Regions from separate parts of the Priestia sp. 53B2 genome, predicted to be linked through region 3. Evidence: riboswitches for the same ligand, from Rfam matches in the RefSeq annotation. Region 3 holds a riboswitch; each other region holds the start of a gene.
What was found. A riboswitch is a leader RNA that binds a small molecule or an ion and turns the genes downstream of it on or off. The one in region 3 is predicted to bind cyclic di-AMP.

Region 1 (4,217 bases), 130 kb from region 3:
TCCAATTCGTGTGCACAAGCAAGATTACAGAATGGATAGGTTTGATGAAACGGACATCGATAGCAATAAGGAGGTGAAACCGAAGGATAATCTTCAAGCAAAGACGAGAAGCGTTTTCGTCTTCCAACGTGCCCTGACATAGACAGAGCTCCTATTGTAATACCGTGATAGCTCATCCAGCGTGATAAAACCTTTGTTTTGGTTGACTTTCCTTGCTCTTGAAAATGCTGAATTGCCGTTTTCATAGCCGTTTCAGTCGCTTCTGTCCCGCTGTTTACAAAAAAGCTCCACTGGAAGTGATTGCTGCTTAATTCACATAGTTTCTTAGCTAAGGCTTCTGTTGGATCACTTGTAAACTGCGACCGATATACAAACGCAACTTTCTGTGCCTGATCGGTCATCGCATTAATAATTTCTTTTACGCCGTGTCCGATACTTGCTGTAACTGCCCCCGACGAAGCATCTATGTACCTTTTTCCATCTTGGTCGTACAAATAAATTCCTTTTCCATATGAAATAACTGGGTAGTCGTCGTCGAGCAGCGGCTTTATTACATGAGTTTTATTCATTTCCGCACTCTCCTTTCAAACATACACTCTTATTAAACTGTATGCTGAAAAGAAGAGTTTCTTGCCAATAAAAAAAGCCCTAGCATATAGCTAGAGCTTTTACACTTATTAAGCCGAGTGCGTTACAGATTTATCGATACGCTTTGCTTCTGACTCAGCCACAATAACGGCACACGCAGCGTCTCCCGTAATATTTACAGATGTACGAAGCATATCAAGCAAGCGATCAATCCCGATAATCAATCCGATACCTGCTACAGGCAGGCCAACCGAACTCAATACCATTGCTAGCATAATGAGACCAACTCCCGGCACACCTGCTGTACCAATACTAGCAAGCACCGCTGTCAATACAACCGTCACAAGAGCACCCAGCGACAGGTCAACACCGTATACTTGCGCAATAAAAATAGTCGCTACACCTTGCATAATTGCCGTTCCATCCATGTTAATGGTAGCACCTAACGGCTGAACAAAACTGCTGATGGACTCCGGGACACGAAGATTTTTTTGAGCCACATTCATTGAAATCGGAAGCGTTGCATTACTGCTTGATGTACTGAATCCAACTGTCATCGCAGGAGCAAAACCTTTAAAAAATTCAATTGGGTTACGTCTGGCCATAAGAGCGACTGATCCCCCATATGTTACGATCGAATGGATAAACAGTGCGAGCACGACTACAATCATGTACAGCCCCATCGCTTTAATTGCCTGCCAGCCTTGACTTCCAACCGCGGTTGCGAGAAGCCCAAATGTTCCATAAGGAGCAAACTTCATCACTAGATTTACAAGGTACATCATCAATTCATTACCTTGCTCGAGTAAATTATAAAGCCCTTTTGTTTTACTTCCAAGCATCGTAATACCAAAACCGATAAAGATAGAGAAAACGATAAGTTGAAGCATATTCCCTTCAGCCATCGCTTGAATTGGATTGACTGGAATCATATTTAAGAATGTCTCTCCAACCGGCGGTGCTTTTTCGGCTTCGAAAGAAGCGTTTTTTGTATCAAAAGATCCAAACGTACCCGGTTTGATTGCATACGCTAAAATTAAACCGATAATAATCGCAACGGTTGTTGTAACTAGGAAGTAGGAAACTGTTTTAGCCCCGATTCTTCCTAGTTTTTTAGGATCTCCTAAACCTGCTACACCTAACGTGATAGAGAAAAACACAATTGGTACAACAAGCATTTTAATTAAGCTTAAGAAAATTTGGCCAAGCGGTGTAAACAAGTACTTGTCCAGCGGAGCAAAAGCACTTGGAGCAAAAGCATTAATCAACACTCCTACAACAGCACCAGCAATTAGTGCGATAATGATCTTTGTCGATAGCTTCATAGATTTACCTCCCGTAAATAAATTATATTAGAATGATTCTAACTACCATACTTATTTTACCATGCATTGAGAGCGATAACACTCAAAATATACAATATATTAAAAATTTTCAGATTAATAGTTTAGGAATGTTTTTAGCTATACAAAAAACCATGAGAATATCATGGTTTCATAGACCTGTTATTCCCTCACTGAATGCTTACGGAGTTAGCTGTCGGATTCGGGTACGTGAGTTACCCTACTTGATTCATTCAAGATTCACCCCAAGTACATTACGCACAAATATGGGTCCCCCGTTCTCTTATAAAACAAAAGAGATTAAGCAAATAATTTTCTTTAATATTTTTGCATGATAATAATTGTTACTTTAATTAAAATTCATTTTATATGTTTCTGTCAAGTTTTTATTCAAAAATAATGCAGAATTTTATCATAAAAAGTTGAGAATTGTTATATTTTAAAATATTTACATCATATTTCAATAAACCACAAATACTTATTTAACAAGACTTAAAATCTAACGAATAAAAAATTAATTCAAAAAATAGTTTGTAAAGTGAACTTTCTTCTCATTAACTGCCATTCATAAATTTGCATAATTATTCTAACGTCCGTGTACTTTACTGCTTTCATAAATATTTTACTCATCAAAAATAACTCTTTTCAACTGTTGATTTTATCCTTATTGTGCTGCTTGATATAAATCCCCTAAAATTTCACTGACTTTATTGATGCAAAGAAATGGACATTATCAATTCGCCTTATTCTATTTAATTCTGCTCACGATAGAAGTATGGATTCCGTAATACCTTTTAAAAAAGGAGCGGGTAATTATCATATAAAACTATCGGAGTTGGAGCGGTACAAGTTCTTTACTTTTTACTTATTCGCTCTCGTTATTTAACACATATAAAAAAAGAGGCCGTGAAGGCCTCTTTTTCTTATACAGTAACAGGTTCAGAACTTGCTTTGCGATTCTTTAATTTTTCAACAATGTCACGCGCTACCCACACACCGCACGCACTTGCCTGCGCGAGTCCTCGCGTAATACCAGCTCCGTCTCCTCCCACGTATAAACCGGAAATTTCAGTTTCAAACTTATCGTTTAACTTCGGACGGGCTGAGTAAAACTTCGCTTCCACACCGTAAAACAGCGTATGTTCAGATGCTAACCCAGGCGTTACATGATCCAGTGCTTCTGTCATTTCAATTAAACTTTTCATCGTATTGTAAGGAAGCACTAAGCCCAAGTCACCAGGCACAGCTTCTTTTAGCGTTGGTTCTAAAAAGCCTTCTTTAATTCGATTTGCTGTTGAACGACGGCCCTTTAAAATATCTCCATACTTTTGAACCACTAAGCCCCCGTTTGACAGCATATTAGCTAATCTTGATACTTCGTGCGCATATTCGTTCGGCTGATCAAATGGATCCGAAAATTTATGTGAAACAAGCAGCGCAAAGTTCGTATTTTGACTTCCAAGCTTCGGATCTTTGTATGCGTGTCCATTTGCTAACATAATACCTGAATGATTCTCTACTACCACATGTCCTGAAGGATTGCTGCAGAACGTTCTGACTCTTGTACCTACAGACGTATTGTAAATGAATTTCCCTTCGTACAAGTGCTTGTTGATTTCTTCCATAACAACGTTGGATGTTTCTACTCGAACGCCGATGTCCACTTGATTGTTAATCATTTTTAAACGACGTTTTTTTAGTAAGTCACTCATCCACTTCGAGCCGTCTCGACCTGGTGAAACAACCACTTTATCAGCCGTAATTCTTTCACCATTCTTCAATTCGATACCACGCACGATATGCTGACCATCTTCTTTTTCTGTTATTAAATCGGCTACTTCCGTTTTATACTGCATATCAATTTTTTCTTTTAAGTATTCATAAATGCTTTTTAAAATTTCTAAATTTTGCTCTGTTCCTAAATGACGCACCTGGGCACGCAATAGCTTTAATCCTGCTGCGTATCCGCGTTTTTCAATTTCACGAACTTTATCAGTTAACGGATCCGTAATCGTATCGGTTGCTCCGTGTTTTAAATTAATTTCATCCACATATTTAATTAAATCTACCACCTGTGATTCAGACAGATAATCCGTCATCCAGCCTCCAAATTCACTGGTGATATTAAATTTCCCGTCTGAATATGCGCCGGCTCCACCGAAACCATTTGTGATAGAACAAGCAGGCAAACAGCCAGCAAACTCTTTTTTGCCAACCGCAGGCGGACATTTTTCAATTTTTTTCTGAAGAATCGGACAATTACGTCGATAAATATCGTGTCCTTTA
Region 2 (4,217 bases), on a different contig from region 3:
TAGTATGTTTCCATACGCAGATAACCCTCGTCTATTAGCTAAAATGAGTGTGATAGCATGAAGAATAAATCCAATAAAAAGAGGAGTATAACTAAAGCCCATAACAATCCCCGCGCCAATTAAAGGAATTCCCAGCAAGGCTTCATACCCAGCAGTGACCCATTTCATTGTACGTACATTTCCATTCATAGTAAAAAGCCTCCTAAAAAAGATACTACTATATACGAGAAAAGAGAGAAAAAAGTTTCAAATTACTTAGGGGATATGTCGTATAAGCAAGCGCTAGTTGATTAAAATGATAGATGACAGTAAAGGGGATGGAAAAAACATAATGATTTAGTCATTTTTTCACACTAAAGAAAAATAGTCTAGATGATTCATTTTTAGCTAAGGGACCGGAATTTATACCGAACATAGTGACTACTTTCTAAAATAAATAAAAGCTGATATCGTGTTTTTTGATTATAGCATGTAAGGTTTTTATTACAAATTATTAAAGATTCTTATCTTTTTGCAAATACACATTGTATTTCATAGTTTTAACAATTATGATAAAAAAGCAAGTGTCAAAATAGGAAAATAGTTGAGCATGTAAAACGAAGCGATAAGCTTATTAATTTGAAAGAAAGGCAAGGTACATAGCTTTATGTGGGAAATTATTGTAGCAATCATTTTAGGGATTGTAGAAGGTTTAACAGAGTTTGCTCCTGTTTCGTCAACTGGGCATATGATTATTGTGGATGACCTGTGGTTAAATTCAAAAGAATTATTTTCATCTCCAGTAGCTAATACATTTAAAATTGTTATTCAGCTAGGGTCGATCTTAGCAGTAGTAGTTATTTTTAAAGATCGTTTTATTAATTTATTAGGATTGGGAAAAAAGCCAGCTGCTCCAATTGGACCGACAAATCGCTTGAATTTAATGCAGGTAATTGTTGGTCTATTACCCGCAGGAGTGTTAGGACTTTTGTTTGATGATTACATTGATGAACATTTGTTTTCTTTAAATACGGTGCTAATTGGCTTAGTAGTCGGAGCTGTATTAATGATTCTAGCAGATTTGTTTGGACCTAAACGTCCGCGTGTAGAGACGGTGGACCAAATGTCTTATGGACAAGCACTGGGTATAGGGCTGTTTCAATGTATTGCTCTTTGGCCAGGTTTTTCTCGTTCAGGCTCAACGATTTCAGGAGGAGTTCTTCTTGGAATGAGCCATAAGGCAGCGGCAGATTTTACATTTATTATGGCAGTGCCAATCATGGCAGGAGCAAGTGGACTTTCATTGGTTAAAAACTGGCAGTATTTCACATCAGATGCACTACCATTTTTTATTGCTGGTTTTATCAGCGCCTTTATTTTTGCGCTGGTATCTATTCGCTTTTTCCTGAAATTAATTAATCGTATCAAATTAGTACCATTTGCACTGTATCGAATTGTGTTAGCAGCTATTCTATATTTTGTATTTTTATAAAATAAACACGCGTGTTCTTTAGTCCCTTAAACGTCTAATAGAGACTCAAAGAGCAAGAAAAAGCTATTGCAATGTTGCAATAGCTTTTTTGCATAAATATATATTATCGCCTTTTGAAAGCGTTTTATAAACATGGGTATTGACAAAACGTGTCGAAAAATAGTAAATTAATATTTGTGCAGTATAAAGTTAAGTAAAAGTAAGACTTCTGTTTAGTTTTATTGACTGTAAAAAACGTATGACAACGTATAGATCGTTTTAATTTTATAAAAACTGAATAATAAGCTTAATCGTATAGAGCGGGGGAATCATTATCGGCAGTAAAGCTGCCTTGGGGTGAATCCTTACAAAAGGTAGGAAACTCTCAATTCCGAATCCGACAGTTAACCCCGTTTGCTTTATTGAGAGAAAGAGCCCAAAATAGCGTAAGTAAAAGGCTGTTCTTTCTTAAGAATAGTCTTTTTTTGTTTTTTCAGAAAAGTATATACAAATGTCATACATCTTTGGGGAGGTACATCTATGAAAAAAATTCGTTTTGGTTTGGCTACGCAGATTTTTACCGGATTAATCCTCGGTGTTCTTGTAGGGGTAATTTGGTTTAACGATCCACGTGTAGTAACATACCTACAGCCGCTAGGAGACCTATTTTTAAGATTAATTAAGATGATTGTTATTCCAATTGTTATCTCAAGCTTAGTCGTTGGAGTTGCAGGAGCAGGGAGCGGTAAACAGGTCGGAAAGCTCGGCGTTAAAACCATTCTCTATTTTGAAATTATTACGACTTTTGCAATTGTAATCGGTGTATTGGTTGCTAATATTTTTCATCCTGGGCAAGGTGTAGACATTCATTCAGCACAGAAGAGTGATATTTCACAATACGTTGAAACTTCCGAACAGCAAGAAGGAAAGTCAGTGGCTGAAACTTTCTTACACATTGTTCCGACAAACTTTTTCCAGTCAATTGTTGAAGGTGACATGCTAGCAATTATTTTCTTTACAGTGTTATTTGCACTTGGAGTAGCGGCAATTGGGGAAAAAGGAAAGCCAGTTGTACAATTCTTCGACGGCGTTTCTCACGCAATGTTTCACGTGGTAAATCTTGTAATGAAAGTGGCTCCAATTGGTGTATTTGCTTTAATTGGTGTAACAGTTTCAAAATTCGGCTTAGAGTCACTCCTTTCATTAGGAAAGCTTGTTATCTTAGTTTACTTAGCGTTAATTTTCTTCCTGCTTGTTGTATTAGGAGGAATTGCGAAATGGGCAGGAATTAACATTTTCCACTTATTCCGCTATATGAAAGATGAACTTTTGTTAGCATACAGTACATCTAGTTCTGAAACAGTTCTTCCGCGTATTATGGAAAAACTTGAAAAGATGGGCTGTCCAAAAGCTATCGTATCGTTCGTTGTACCAATTGGTTATACATTTAACCTAGATGGTTCTGTTCTTTATCAAGCGATTGCAGCGTTATTCTTAGCGCAGGTGTACGGTATTGATTTAACGATCGTTCAACAGCTGACGCTCATTCTTGTATTGATGGTTACATCTAAAGGAATGGCTGCAGTGCCAGGAACATCATTTGTTGTATTACTGGCTACTCTTGGAACAATCGGTGTTCCGGCAGAAGGATTAGCCTTCATTGCTGGAGTAGACAGAATCATGGATATGGCACGTACGGTTGTTAACTTAGTAGGAAACACACTAGCAGCAATTGTAATGTCTAAATCAGAAGGCAAATTTGACCCTAAAAAAGGTACAGAGGTCATGAGGGCCGGCTAATTTATAAATTAAAAAGCTACTTATTCTATTCAAAAAATTAGAATAAGTAGCTTTTTTCATAATAATTCCTTTATTATTATGGGAATTGACCCTATAATATGTAACATCAGGTATAAAAATATCCAAATTTTATTCTTACATAAAGCAGTCACTGGTTCCTTTCTTTATCAGTAAATATAGAGATAGCTTAGCTAGTAGGGGGATAGTAGAGTATGTGGAAAAAGCGAATATGGGTCATCGCCTCGATAGTAATCGTATGTTTGTTAATCCCTTACAGTTTACCGATTGTGTTTGCTTTATTAACAGCATTAGCACTTGAGGGTATTGTTCAAAAATTGCATCAATCTTTTAAAATGAAGAGAGTCTATGCAGTGCTTATGACCTTCATTTTATATGTTGTTTCGCTCATACTTATTGGATTTTTTATTGTTCGGACAATCGCTACGCAAGTGGTTGCTCTTTCAAAAATAGCGCCTTCCTTTGTGAAAGAAATCTATGAAACCGCGATTTATCCAACTATTATTAAGTGGAAATACTATTCAAACGCTCTTCCTACAGAAGTGATTTCTTCTATCGAGCGCACGCTTGAAAAAACCGTAAATTCATTAGATTCTCTATTAAAAAGTACCGTAGAAATCATCATTAGCTTTGCCGCTACTGTTCCTGGGTTTCTATTAGAGTTTCTTATTTATTTAGTAGCGCTTGTATTTATCAGCCTTGAGCTGCCTGCTATTAAAAATAAAATTAAGTCATTTTTAACAGAAGAAACGAAATATAAGCTACAAGTTGTCATCACTCAGCTTATCCAAGCGGGGGTTGGTTTTATCAAGGCACAAATTATCTTAAGTGTCATGACGTTTGTAATGGCTTATGTAGGGCTTTGGCTGTTAGATGTTCCGTATACCGCGCTGCTTAGTTTATTAATTGTAATTGTCGATATCTTACCAATCCTTGGGACAGGATCGGT
Region 3 (4,217 bases):
ATCATTCATGCTCTTATTTCAAAAAAAAACCATGCTTTCGCATGGCTACATACCGATTAGATGAATGAGTAGAGGAACTCATTGTTCGGCAATATTGAAGAAATTTTTGGTTTTCACTTCCGCCTAGTATGCCCTTCTTGACGGGGGCTATGCGCAAATAAAGTTAACGTTTAAAAGCGGAAGCCAGACGCACCTACAATAACTAGTAAAACAAATAACACAACGATTAACGCAAAATTTTGTTTTCCCACGTAACATCCCTCACTTCCTGTTATCTGCTTTTAGTGTATGCAACAGCTTGGCAAAATGTTTAGGACAGGGGTGCGGATTTTTTTAACGAGAAAAACCTTCAAATTTCGCCAAAAAAAGTGAATCATATTTTTGTTTCTTTCGTTATATATAGTAAGAGATTTTTTACTATAAAAAAGGGGGGCCTTTAATGCGCCGACATTCCAAATTGCCCATTGTTCTTGTCTTTGCCTTCTTTTTATTCATCGCAACTGTTTTGTGCGTAACCTCTTATATGTCTTGAACGTATAAATAATATAAAAAAATCGCCTCATCGAAGGCGATTTTTCTACCCTAGCATTATATCTTCGTTTGGATAACGAACGGCTTCGCGCTTTTGCTTAGATAATGAAAACGCCAGTGTTAATGGCCCCACTTTCCCTAAAAACATGATAAAGATAATAATCACGCGTCCAAAGCACGAAAGTTCAGGAGTTGCTCCCATCGATAAACCTACTGTTCCAAACGCAGAAACAACTTCAAACATAATTTTTACAAACGGCAGGTTTTCCGAAATATTTAACAGGAAAATGGCCCCAAACACAAACATAATTGAAATCATCGTGATGGCTAGTGCCTTAAACACGTGAAGAGGAAGAAGCCGTCTCTTTAACAGCACAATATCTTCCCGGCTTCGTAAAAATGCCCATACGGAAAAAATAATCACCACAAACGTCGTGAGTTTGATACCGCCTCCTGTTGAAGCACTTCCTGCACCAATAAACATTAACATAACCATTAAAAATATAGTGGAATCATGCAAACTTCCTATATCGATACTATTAAAACCTGCTGTACGTGTCGTTACAGCTTGAAAATAAGATGCCCACACTTTGTCTCCTAATGACAAACTTCCGAGCGTATGTGGATTGCTGTACTCCAAGAAAAAAATAAAAAGCATGGCAACCCCGTTAATCGCAAACGTGCTGATAATCATAATTTTCGAATGCAGCGTTAGCTTTTTATAGGATTTTTTCACCCACATATCTGCAAGGACGGTAAACCCTAATCCACCGATAATGAACAGAAAAGAAATCGTTATGTTAATAATGGGATCTCCTACATACTGAACCAGGCTGTCAGATAATAGTCCGAACCCTGCGTTATTAAAAGCCGAAATCGAATGAAACAAGCTAAAGAACAGCCCCTTAGACCATCCGAACTCCGGAACCCAGCGTATCGCTAGAAAGATAAGTGCAATAAACTCAATTAAAAATGAAAAGATAAACAGCCTTTTAACTAGCAGGACAACTCCGCCGATGCTCGTTTGATTTAATGCCTGCTGAACGAGCATACGCTCTTTAAATCCAATTTTTTTACCTAGCATCATAAAAATCAACACGGCAAATGACATAATGCCAAGACCGCCTATTTGAATTAACAGCATAATAATCGTTTGACCAATGACGGTAAAACGCGTACCTGTATCTACGACGGCTAAGCCGGTCACTGTCATAGCGGAAGTAGATGTAAAAAGGGCGTCTACCCACCGGATTGGCTCAGTAGTAGAAAAAGGCATCATCAATAGAAGAGCACCAATAATAATTCCTCCGCCAAAAATAGAGACAAGTAGCTGCGGAGGGGTGAGTTTAATGATTTGTTTTTTCATGAGTTAAACTCCTTCTTCTTCAAAACGGTTCAAATCGCGATTATGTCCAATCACAATAAGCATGTCCCCTTGTTCAATTATTTCATGGGCGGTAGGCGAAATAACCATTTCCCCGTCTTTTCGCTGAAAGCCGATAATATTACAGCCATACTTGGCACGAATGTTTAAATCAAACAGCGTTTTATTATGAAGCTTTTTGGAGGCGACAATTTCGACAATACTATAATCCTTTGACAGTTCAATGTAATCAATGATTTTTTCTGACACCACGTGATGAGCAATACGCTTAGCAATATCGCGCTCAGGGTGAATGACTTTGTCCGCTCCTATTTTCTCCAGCACTTTTTGATGATACATATTCACTGCTTTTACCCATACTTGCTTAACGCCCATATCTTTTAAAAGCATCGTTGCGAGCACGCTCGCTTCGATATCATCCCCAAACGAAATAAGAGCATGATCAACATTGCGAATACCTAGCCCCTTTAAGCTAGCTTCATCAATTGCATTTGCCTGCACAACATATGTAGCTGAGTTGCTAAATTTATTTACTACCTCCTGATTGCGGTCAATAGCGAGCACATCCACATCCAGATTAGCAAACTCTTCAACCAAACTGCCTCCAAAACGACCTAATCCTAATACAGCAAACTGTTTTTTCATAATGTATTTATTCCTTTCTTCAACTGCTGTGTGTTCTCTTAGCTTATACTTTTTCTAAAAAATTACATCTTTTTCTTAAAAAAAGCGCAAAAAAACACAGGAAGGCTCCTGTGTTTTTTCACACTCTTCCCCCTCAAAACGCTTGCGAAGTTAGCTGTCGGGTTCGGGTTTTAAGAGTAACCCTACCTTTTTAAGGATTCACCCCGGAGCACAATATGTGCGTAAATAATGGGTCCTCCGCTCCGTAATGGATTAAGCGATTTTTATTCAAATGTCTATAATCTATTTTTTAGAATAATCGATTCAATTCATGATACGTTTCACTTCACGAAAGCTATCTTACTCCTGTGGATTTTGTCTGTCAAGATATTTTTAGCGAAGACTTCACTTGCCCTGCAAGCTGCAAAAATCATACAAATCTAAACTGACAATCATTTTGTGAAATTGATCAAATAAATTAATAACAGCCAAAAGCTCTAACAGCTGCGTATCACTGTAAAATTTCTTTAATTGATCCATATCAGCATCGGTCAACTCCCTTGGACGTACCCGGTATACATCAATAAATCGAAACAGCAGTCGGTCTTTTTCTTCAAGCTCTTTTTCTCTTAACACTTTTTGATTAAGCGTCTCATCGCCTACATATGACATGCTCATACATGTCTCACAGCCGTTAACGCCTGCTAGATAAAGCCTAATTTTTTCCTTGGTCTCTCTCTCTACTATATCGCTGTTCCAAAGCATGTCGTAAAGCTCATCGTACAATCTTTTTACATGCGGAATTAAATTCAATGCTTTTTCAAAATTTGTTCCCTCTTCGTTTTCTAACAAAACTCTTGCCATTTTTTACTCACTCCTTTTTAATTATTATAGTAAGAAAAATGAAAATTTTAGATTACATATAAAACATCTTATCTACTATTACTAATCAAATGAAACGTTAATGAGAAAGAAGGTTTTCAATTGAAAATTGATGAAATTGATTTATCGATTTTGCAGGCGCTGCAGCAAAACAGCCGCCTTTCCTTACGAGAGCTAGGAAAACAAATTAATTTGTCCCCTCCTTCGGTGGCAGAGCGAGTACGCCAGCTAGAGAGCTTTGGTGTTATAAAAGGGTATACGATTGATATTGATTATGAAAAGCTGCATTTGCCCGTGTCGTGTTTTATTGAAGTAACTATGAAAAACGGAGATCACGAGCGTTTTAAACGATTTATTTCTCAGTATCCCTACGCTTTATTCTGTGAACGCATCGCCGGGCAAGCCTGCTTTATTACAAAGCTTCAGCTTCCTCACCTGCACGTACTCGAACAATTTATTAACGAAATTACACCTTATGCCAAAACGATTTCACACATCGCCCTTTCTCACGTGGAGATGGCTCCTGCATTATTGAGTCATTTAAAAGATGAAAAGTGATTGAAACCTAACGAAAGCGGTCCAATCGAAAAGCGAACAATGGGATCAATAAGCCCGTATGAATCACTTTTGACACCGCTGTTGATTTCCGTGCCAGGCTTCACTTTTCGCGCAGGAGTCTTCATCTTGCCCTTCAATCAACAGCTAGAAGTTTACGCTCACCTACTAATAAAAAAGATCCGAACGCGTTCGGATCTCCTTCAACAAAGACACTTGTGTCACGGTCTCTTTTATTCAA
Region 4 (4,217 bases), 180 kb from region 3:
TCCTCGTAGTGTATACTTTAAATGAAAATGATAATTATTATCATTTAATCAACGAATCAACACTCTGCATATAGCTGTCACTCCTTGAGAGCTATCCTTATTCAGTATTCTGTCTATAAAGCAGAATAACCCGTTGCCATTAGGCAGCGGGTCTTTTTTTAGTGATTTTTCACCTGGTAGGCTAGTATACGTAGCACTTTTTGTCCCCCGTGCATATGTTAACAATAAGGAGGGACAAGTAATATGAAAAAAATCTATCTTGATGCAGGACATGGTGGGGCAGATGCAGGAGCAGTTGGAGCGAACGGACTATATGAAAAAAACTTAGTTTTAAAAATTCAACAATATTTAATAAGCTATTTAAATAGCACATACAGTGATTTTACGATTAAAACCACTCGTACCACAGATGTTTTTTTATCGTTATCTCAGCGCGCTTCTCAAGCTAATTCGTGGGGCGCAGATGCATTTATGTCTATTCACGTAAATGCCGGTGGAGGAACAGGATATGAAGATTATGTTTATAGAAGCGCTAGTAATGCCAGTAAAACGTTTCAATCAATTGTCCACGGCCAAGTACAGCCAACGCTGCTGTCATATAATCATCCGAATCGCGGTCGAAAATCAGCCAATTATGCGGTGCTTCGCTTAACAAATATGCCTGCAGTACTGACTGAAATAGCTTTTATTGATAACCGCACAGATGCAGCACTTCTTCAAAATGAAGCTTTTTTAAAAAGCATGGGTGAATCGTATGCAAAAGGAATTGCCGTCTATTTGAATTTACCTCGTCGTGCAGTTCCAAATCCAACACCAACACCAAATCCAATTCCATCACCTTCTGAACCAGGTACAAAAACGTATACGATCAAGCAAGGAGATACGCTTTACAGTATTGCACAGAAGTACAATATAACAGTACAGGCGCTTCAAGAAGCCAATACAGGGCTTTCAGATCCTTTAACACTACAGGTTGGAAAAACAATTGTTATTCCTTCAGGGACTTCACCAAACCCATCTCCAACACCGTCACCAACTCCACCTTCGGAACAATATCCACTTCCAAATGGAATTTTAAAACAAGGTGATTCTGGAGAAGCTGTGAAGCAGCTTCAAAGAGCATTAAACGCGGTGAATTTTAAAGTAGGGTCAGTAGACGGAATATATGGAGTTCAAACGAAAGATGCAGTCAGACGTTTTCAGCTTGTGTATCTTCCTTATGATGTAGATGGCATTTATGGTCCTCAAATGAAAAACAAGCTAGCAGCCGTTTTAAAAGCAAAAAGTTAAAGCAAGAAGGTCTTCTGTAAGCGGGCAGAAGGCCTTTTGTTTTCCTGTTAAAAGCGCCTTAAGCACTATTTTATCATTTGCGTAAAATAATGCTTTACAAACCATTTGTACGGGAGTATATTATCTAAGAACAAAGGATAGTTATGAAAGAAACATGTTATCAATCATACCCTTTAACTGAAAATTATATTGACCTGTTATCGCTTAATTCGTAAGAAGTGGGGGACCCAAATTTGTGCATTGTCACTTGGGGTGAATCCTTTTTTAAAAGGTAGGGCTACTCTCATAGCCCGAATCCGACAGCTAACCCCATAAGCGTTTTGGAGAGGAGGTTTAAGCTGTGTAAAAACGCTGAGAACCCTTAGTGTTTTTTTTGTGCGCTTTTTTAACATAAAAAGGTATTTTTTAGGGATAATATCACTTATTTGTGAACTTGTAACGGAGCTTAGCAACAAATAGTAAATAGTAGCTAAGCAATCATCGGAGGGAAATTACGTGAACTATTCAGTTCTCAAAAGATTATTGATTGGAAAGCCGCTTAAAACAAAAGAGTTAGGTGATCAAAAGCTTAGTAAGCTTAAAGCACTGGCTATTTTATCATCAGATGCCTTATCATCAGTGGCTTATGGAACAGAACAAATTTTGATTGTACTTGCAACAGTAGGCGTCCTTGCTTATTGGTATTCAATTCCAATTGCGCTTGGGGTATTGGTGCTGCTGACAGCTTTAATTCTTTCATACCGTCAAATTATTTATGCGTATCCGCAAGGTGGAGGAGCTTATATTGTTTCCAAAACCAATTTAGGAGAAAATCCTGGGCTTATCGCTGGAGGATCACTGTTAGTAGACTATATTTTAACAGTTGCTGTGAGTGTTTCAGCAGGAACAGATGCTTTAACTTCGGCTTTTCCAACGCTGCATCATTACAATGTAGTAATTGCGTGTTTGCTGGTGATTTTTATTACCGTCTTAAATTTACGTGGTGTAACAGAATCCGCTTCTGTATTAGCTTATCCGGTTTATTTATTTGTTATTGCTCTTATTTTGTTAATAGCGGTAGGCTTGTTTAAAATAGCGACAGGTCAAGTTTCACCTGAGCTTCATCCATCTCTTGGCACAGTAGTGCCAGGTATTAGTTTGTTTTTATTATTAAAAGCTTTTTCATCAGGCTGTTCGGCATTGACAGGTGTAGAAGCTATTTCAAATGCAGTGCCTAACTTTAAAGAGCCAGGTGCAAAAAATGCTGTTCATACCTTAATGCTGATGGGCGGTATTTTAGCCGTTTTATTTTCTGGCATCACGTTTTTAGCTTATTGGCTTGGCATTTCTCCAAAAGCAGATGAAACGGTTGTATCACAAATTGCATCGAGTGTGTTTGGACGAAATGGATTTTATTATTTTATTCAAGGCACAACAGCTCTAATTCTAGTGCTAGCGGCGAATACGGGCTTTTCAGCTTTCCCTTTGCTGGCTGTCAACTTATCGTCTGATAAATACATGCCAAGAATGTTTCAAATTCGTGGCGATCGATTAGGCTATTCAAATGGAATTGTGACCCTTGGAATTGCTTCTATTGTCTTAATTGTAGCTTTTAAAGGAGCAACTGAACAATTAATTCCTCTTTATGCAGTCGGGGTGTTTATTCCATTTACGCTTTCTCAAACAGGCATGATTGTCAAATGGCTTAGAGAAAAGCCGGCCGGCTGGCAAGGGAAGCTAACCATTAACTTAATTGGTGCCCTCATTACCTTAACGGTGCTAATCATTTTGTTTACAACGAAGTTTTCACAAGTATGGTCCGTGCTCATTTTCTTACCGGTTATTGTTTATATTTTTCATCGCATTTATACGCATTATGAAGCAGTAGGAGAGCAGCTTCGCATTAAGCAAGGAGAAAAGATTGGAACGCTTGAGGGAAGTGTGGTCATTGTTCCTGTAGCAGGAATGACAAAGGTAGTAGAAAATTCATTAAATTATGCACGAACGATTGGCGATACCGTTATTGCAGTGCACGTGGCCTTCGATCGAGAAAGCGAAAAGAGAATGGAAGAGAAGTGGGAGAAGTGGCAGCCTGATATTCGTATTGTTACGTTTCACTCTCAATACCGCAGCTTAGTGCGGCCGCTGTTTCGATTCATTGATATGGCCGAGGAAAAAGCGCGGGAAAACAATATGGCTATTACGGTCGTTATTCCACAATTCATTACGAAAAAAAGCTGGCAAAATATCCTTCACAATCAGTCCAGTCTACTGTTAAAAGCACATTTGCTTTACCGTAAAAATGTAATTGTTACAACTGTACCGTACCGTTTTAAAAAATAATGAAACATGACTAAAAACCTCCAACTTGTATGTTGGAGGTTTTTAATTTTTAAATTCACATACACTAACCGTAATCGAATCTCATCAAAGGCGCAAACGGAGGGATTACATGAGTGAATTAATTAAATTGTTGCGAAAGGGAAATAAATCGGCCATGATGGCCGCTGTAGTTAATACCATTATCTCTATCATTAAAGGAATTGCCTTCGCTTTAACAGGGAATGTAGCAATGTTTGCTGAAACGATGCACAGCTTAGGAGATGCAGCTAATCAGTTTTTTGTCTTTATAGGTTCGGCATTAAGTAAAAAAGCCCCGACCAAACGATTTCCAAACGGTTTCGGCCGATTGGTTAATCTCGTTCTATTAGGAGCGGTTCTTGTAGTAGGGATTATGGCGTTTGAAACGATTAAAGAAGGATATCACCATATTCTTCATCCGACGAAGTCTTCAGGCTTTATTTTAAATATTGCAGTACTTGGCATCTCGGTGTTACTTGAGATGTTTGTCCTATTTAAGGCAATGAAAGAAATTTTGCACGATGTCGGAATGAATACCGCAGAGGTCAATGTTTTTACGCAAAGCTTTGTTCATTTAAAGAAAGCAA

Region 1: linked by a shared signal. The riboswitch ahead of ACN6NE_RS04780 (dicarboxylate/amino acid:cation symporter) and the one ahead of ACN6NE_RS04110 (potassium channel family protein) in region 3 are both predicted to bind cyclic di-AMP.
Region 2: linked by a shared signal. The riboswitch ahead of ACN6NE_RS13285 (cation:dicarboxylate symporter family transporter) and the one ahead of ACN6NE_RS04110 (potassium channel family protein) in region 3 are both predicted to bind cyclic di-AMP.
Region 4: linked by a shared signal. The riboswitch ahead of ACN6NE_RS05045 (APC family permease) and the one ahead of ACN6NE_RS04110 (potassium channel family protein) in region 3 are both predicted to bind cyclic di-AMP.

Annotation. Positions count from the first base shown of each region.
Region 1 covers NZ_JBLZXA010000008.1:267,396-271,612, forward strand. The annotation lists gene ACN6NE_RS04775 (aspartate aminotransferase family protein) at 1-569, opposite strand, end outside; gene ACN6NE_RS04780 (dicarboxylate/amino acid:cation symporter) at 678-1,913, opposite strand; cyclic di-AMP (ydaO/yuaA leader) riboswitch at 2,094-2,248, opposite strand; gene ACN6NE_RS04785 (NAD(P)/FAD-dependent oxidoreductase) at 2,855-4,217, opposite strand, start outside.
Region 2 covers NZ_JBLZXA010000016.1:33,077-37,293, forward strand. The annotation lists gene ACN6NE_RS13275 (hypothetical protein) at 1-189, opposite strand, end outside; gene ACN6NE_RS13280 (undecaprenyl-diphosphate phosphatase) at 647-1,471, shown strand; cyclic di-AMP (ydaO/yuaA leader) riboswitch at 1,745-1,884, shown strand; gene ACN6NE_RS13285 (cation:dicarboxylate symporter family transporter) at 1,991-3,250, shown strand; gene ytvI (sporulation integral membrane protein YtvI) at 3,463-4,217, shown strand, end outside.
Region 3 covers NZ_JBLZXA010000008.1:141,272-145,488, forward strand. The annotation lists gene ACN6NE_RS04100 (YjcZ family sporulation protein) at 171-251, opposite strand; gene ACN6NE_RS04105 (TrkH family potassium uptake protein) at 578-1,897, opposite strand; gene ACN6NE_RS04110 (potassium channel family protein) at 1,901-2,560, opposite strand; cyclic di-AMP (ydaO/yuaA leader) riboswitch at 2,685-2,829, opposite strand; gene ACN6NE_RS04115 (carboxymuconolactone decarboxylase family protein) at 2,945-3,403, opposite strand; gene ACN6NE_RS04120 (Lrp/AsnC family transcriptional regulator) at 3,524-3,979, shown strand; gene ACN6NE_RS04125 (hypothetical protein) at 3,958-4,104, opposite strand.
Region 4 covers NZ_JBLZXA010000008.1:320,378-324,594, reverse strand. The annotation lists gene ACN6NE_RS05050 (N-acetylmuramoyl-L-alanine amidase) at 244-1,290, shown strand; cyclic di-AMP (ydaO/yuaA leader) riboswitch at 1,482-1,623, shown strand; gene ACN6NE_RS05045 (APC family permease) at 1,786-3,612, shown strand; gene ACN6NE_RS05040 (cation diffusion facilitator family transporter) at 3,722-4,217, shown strand, end outside.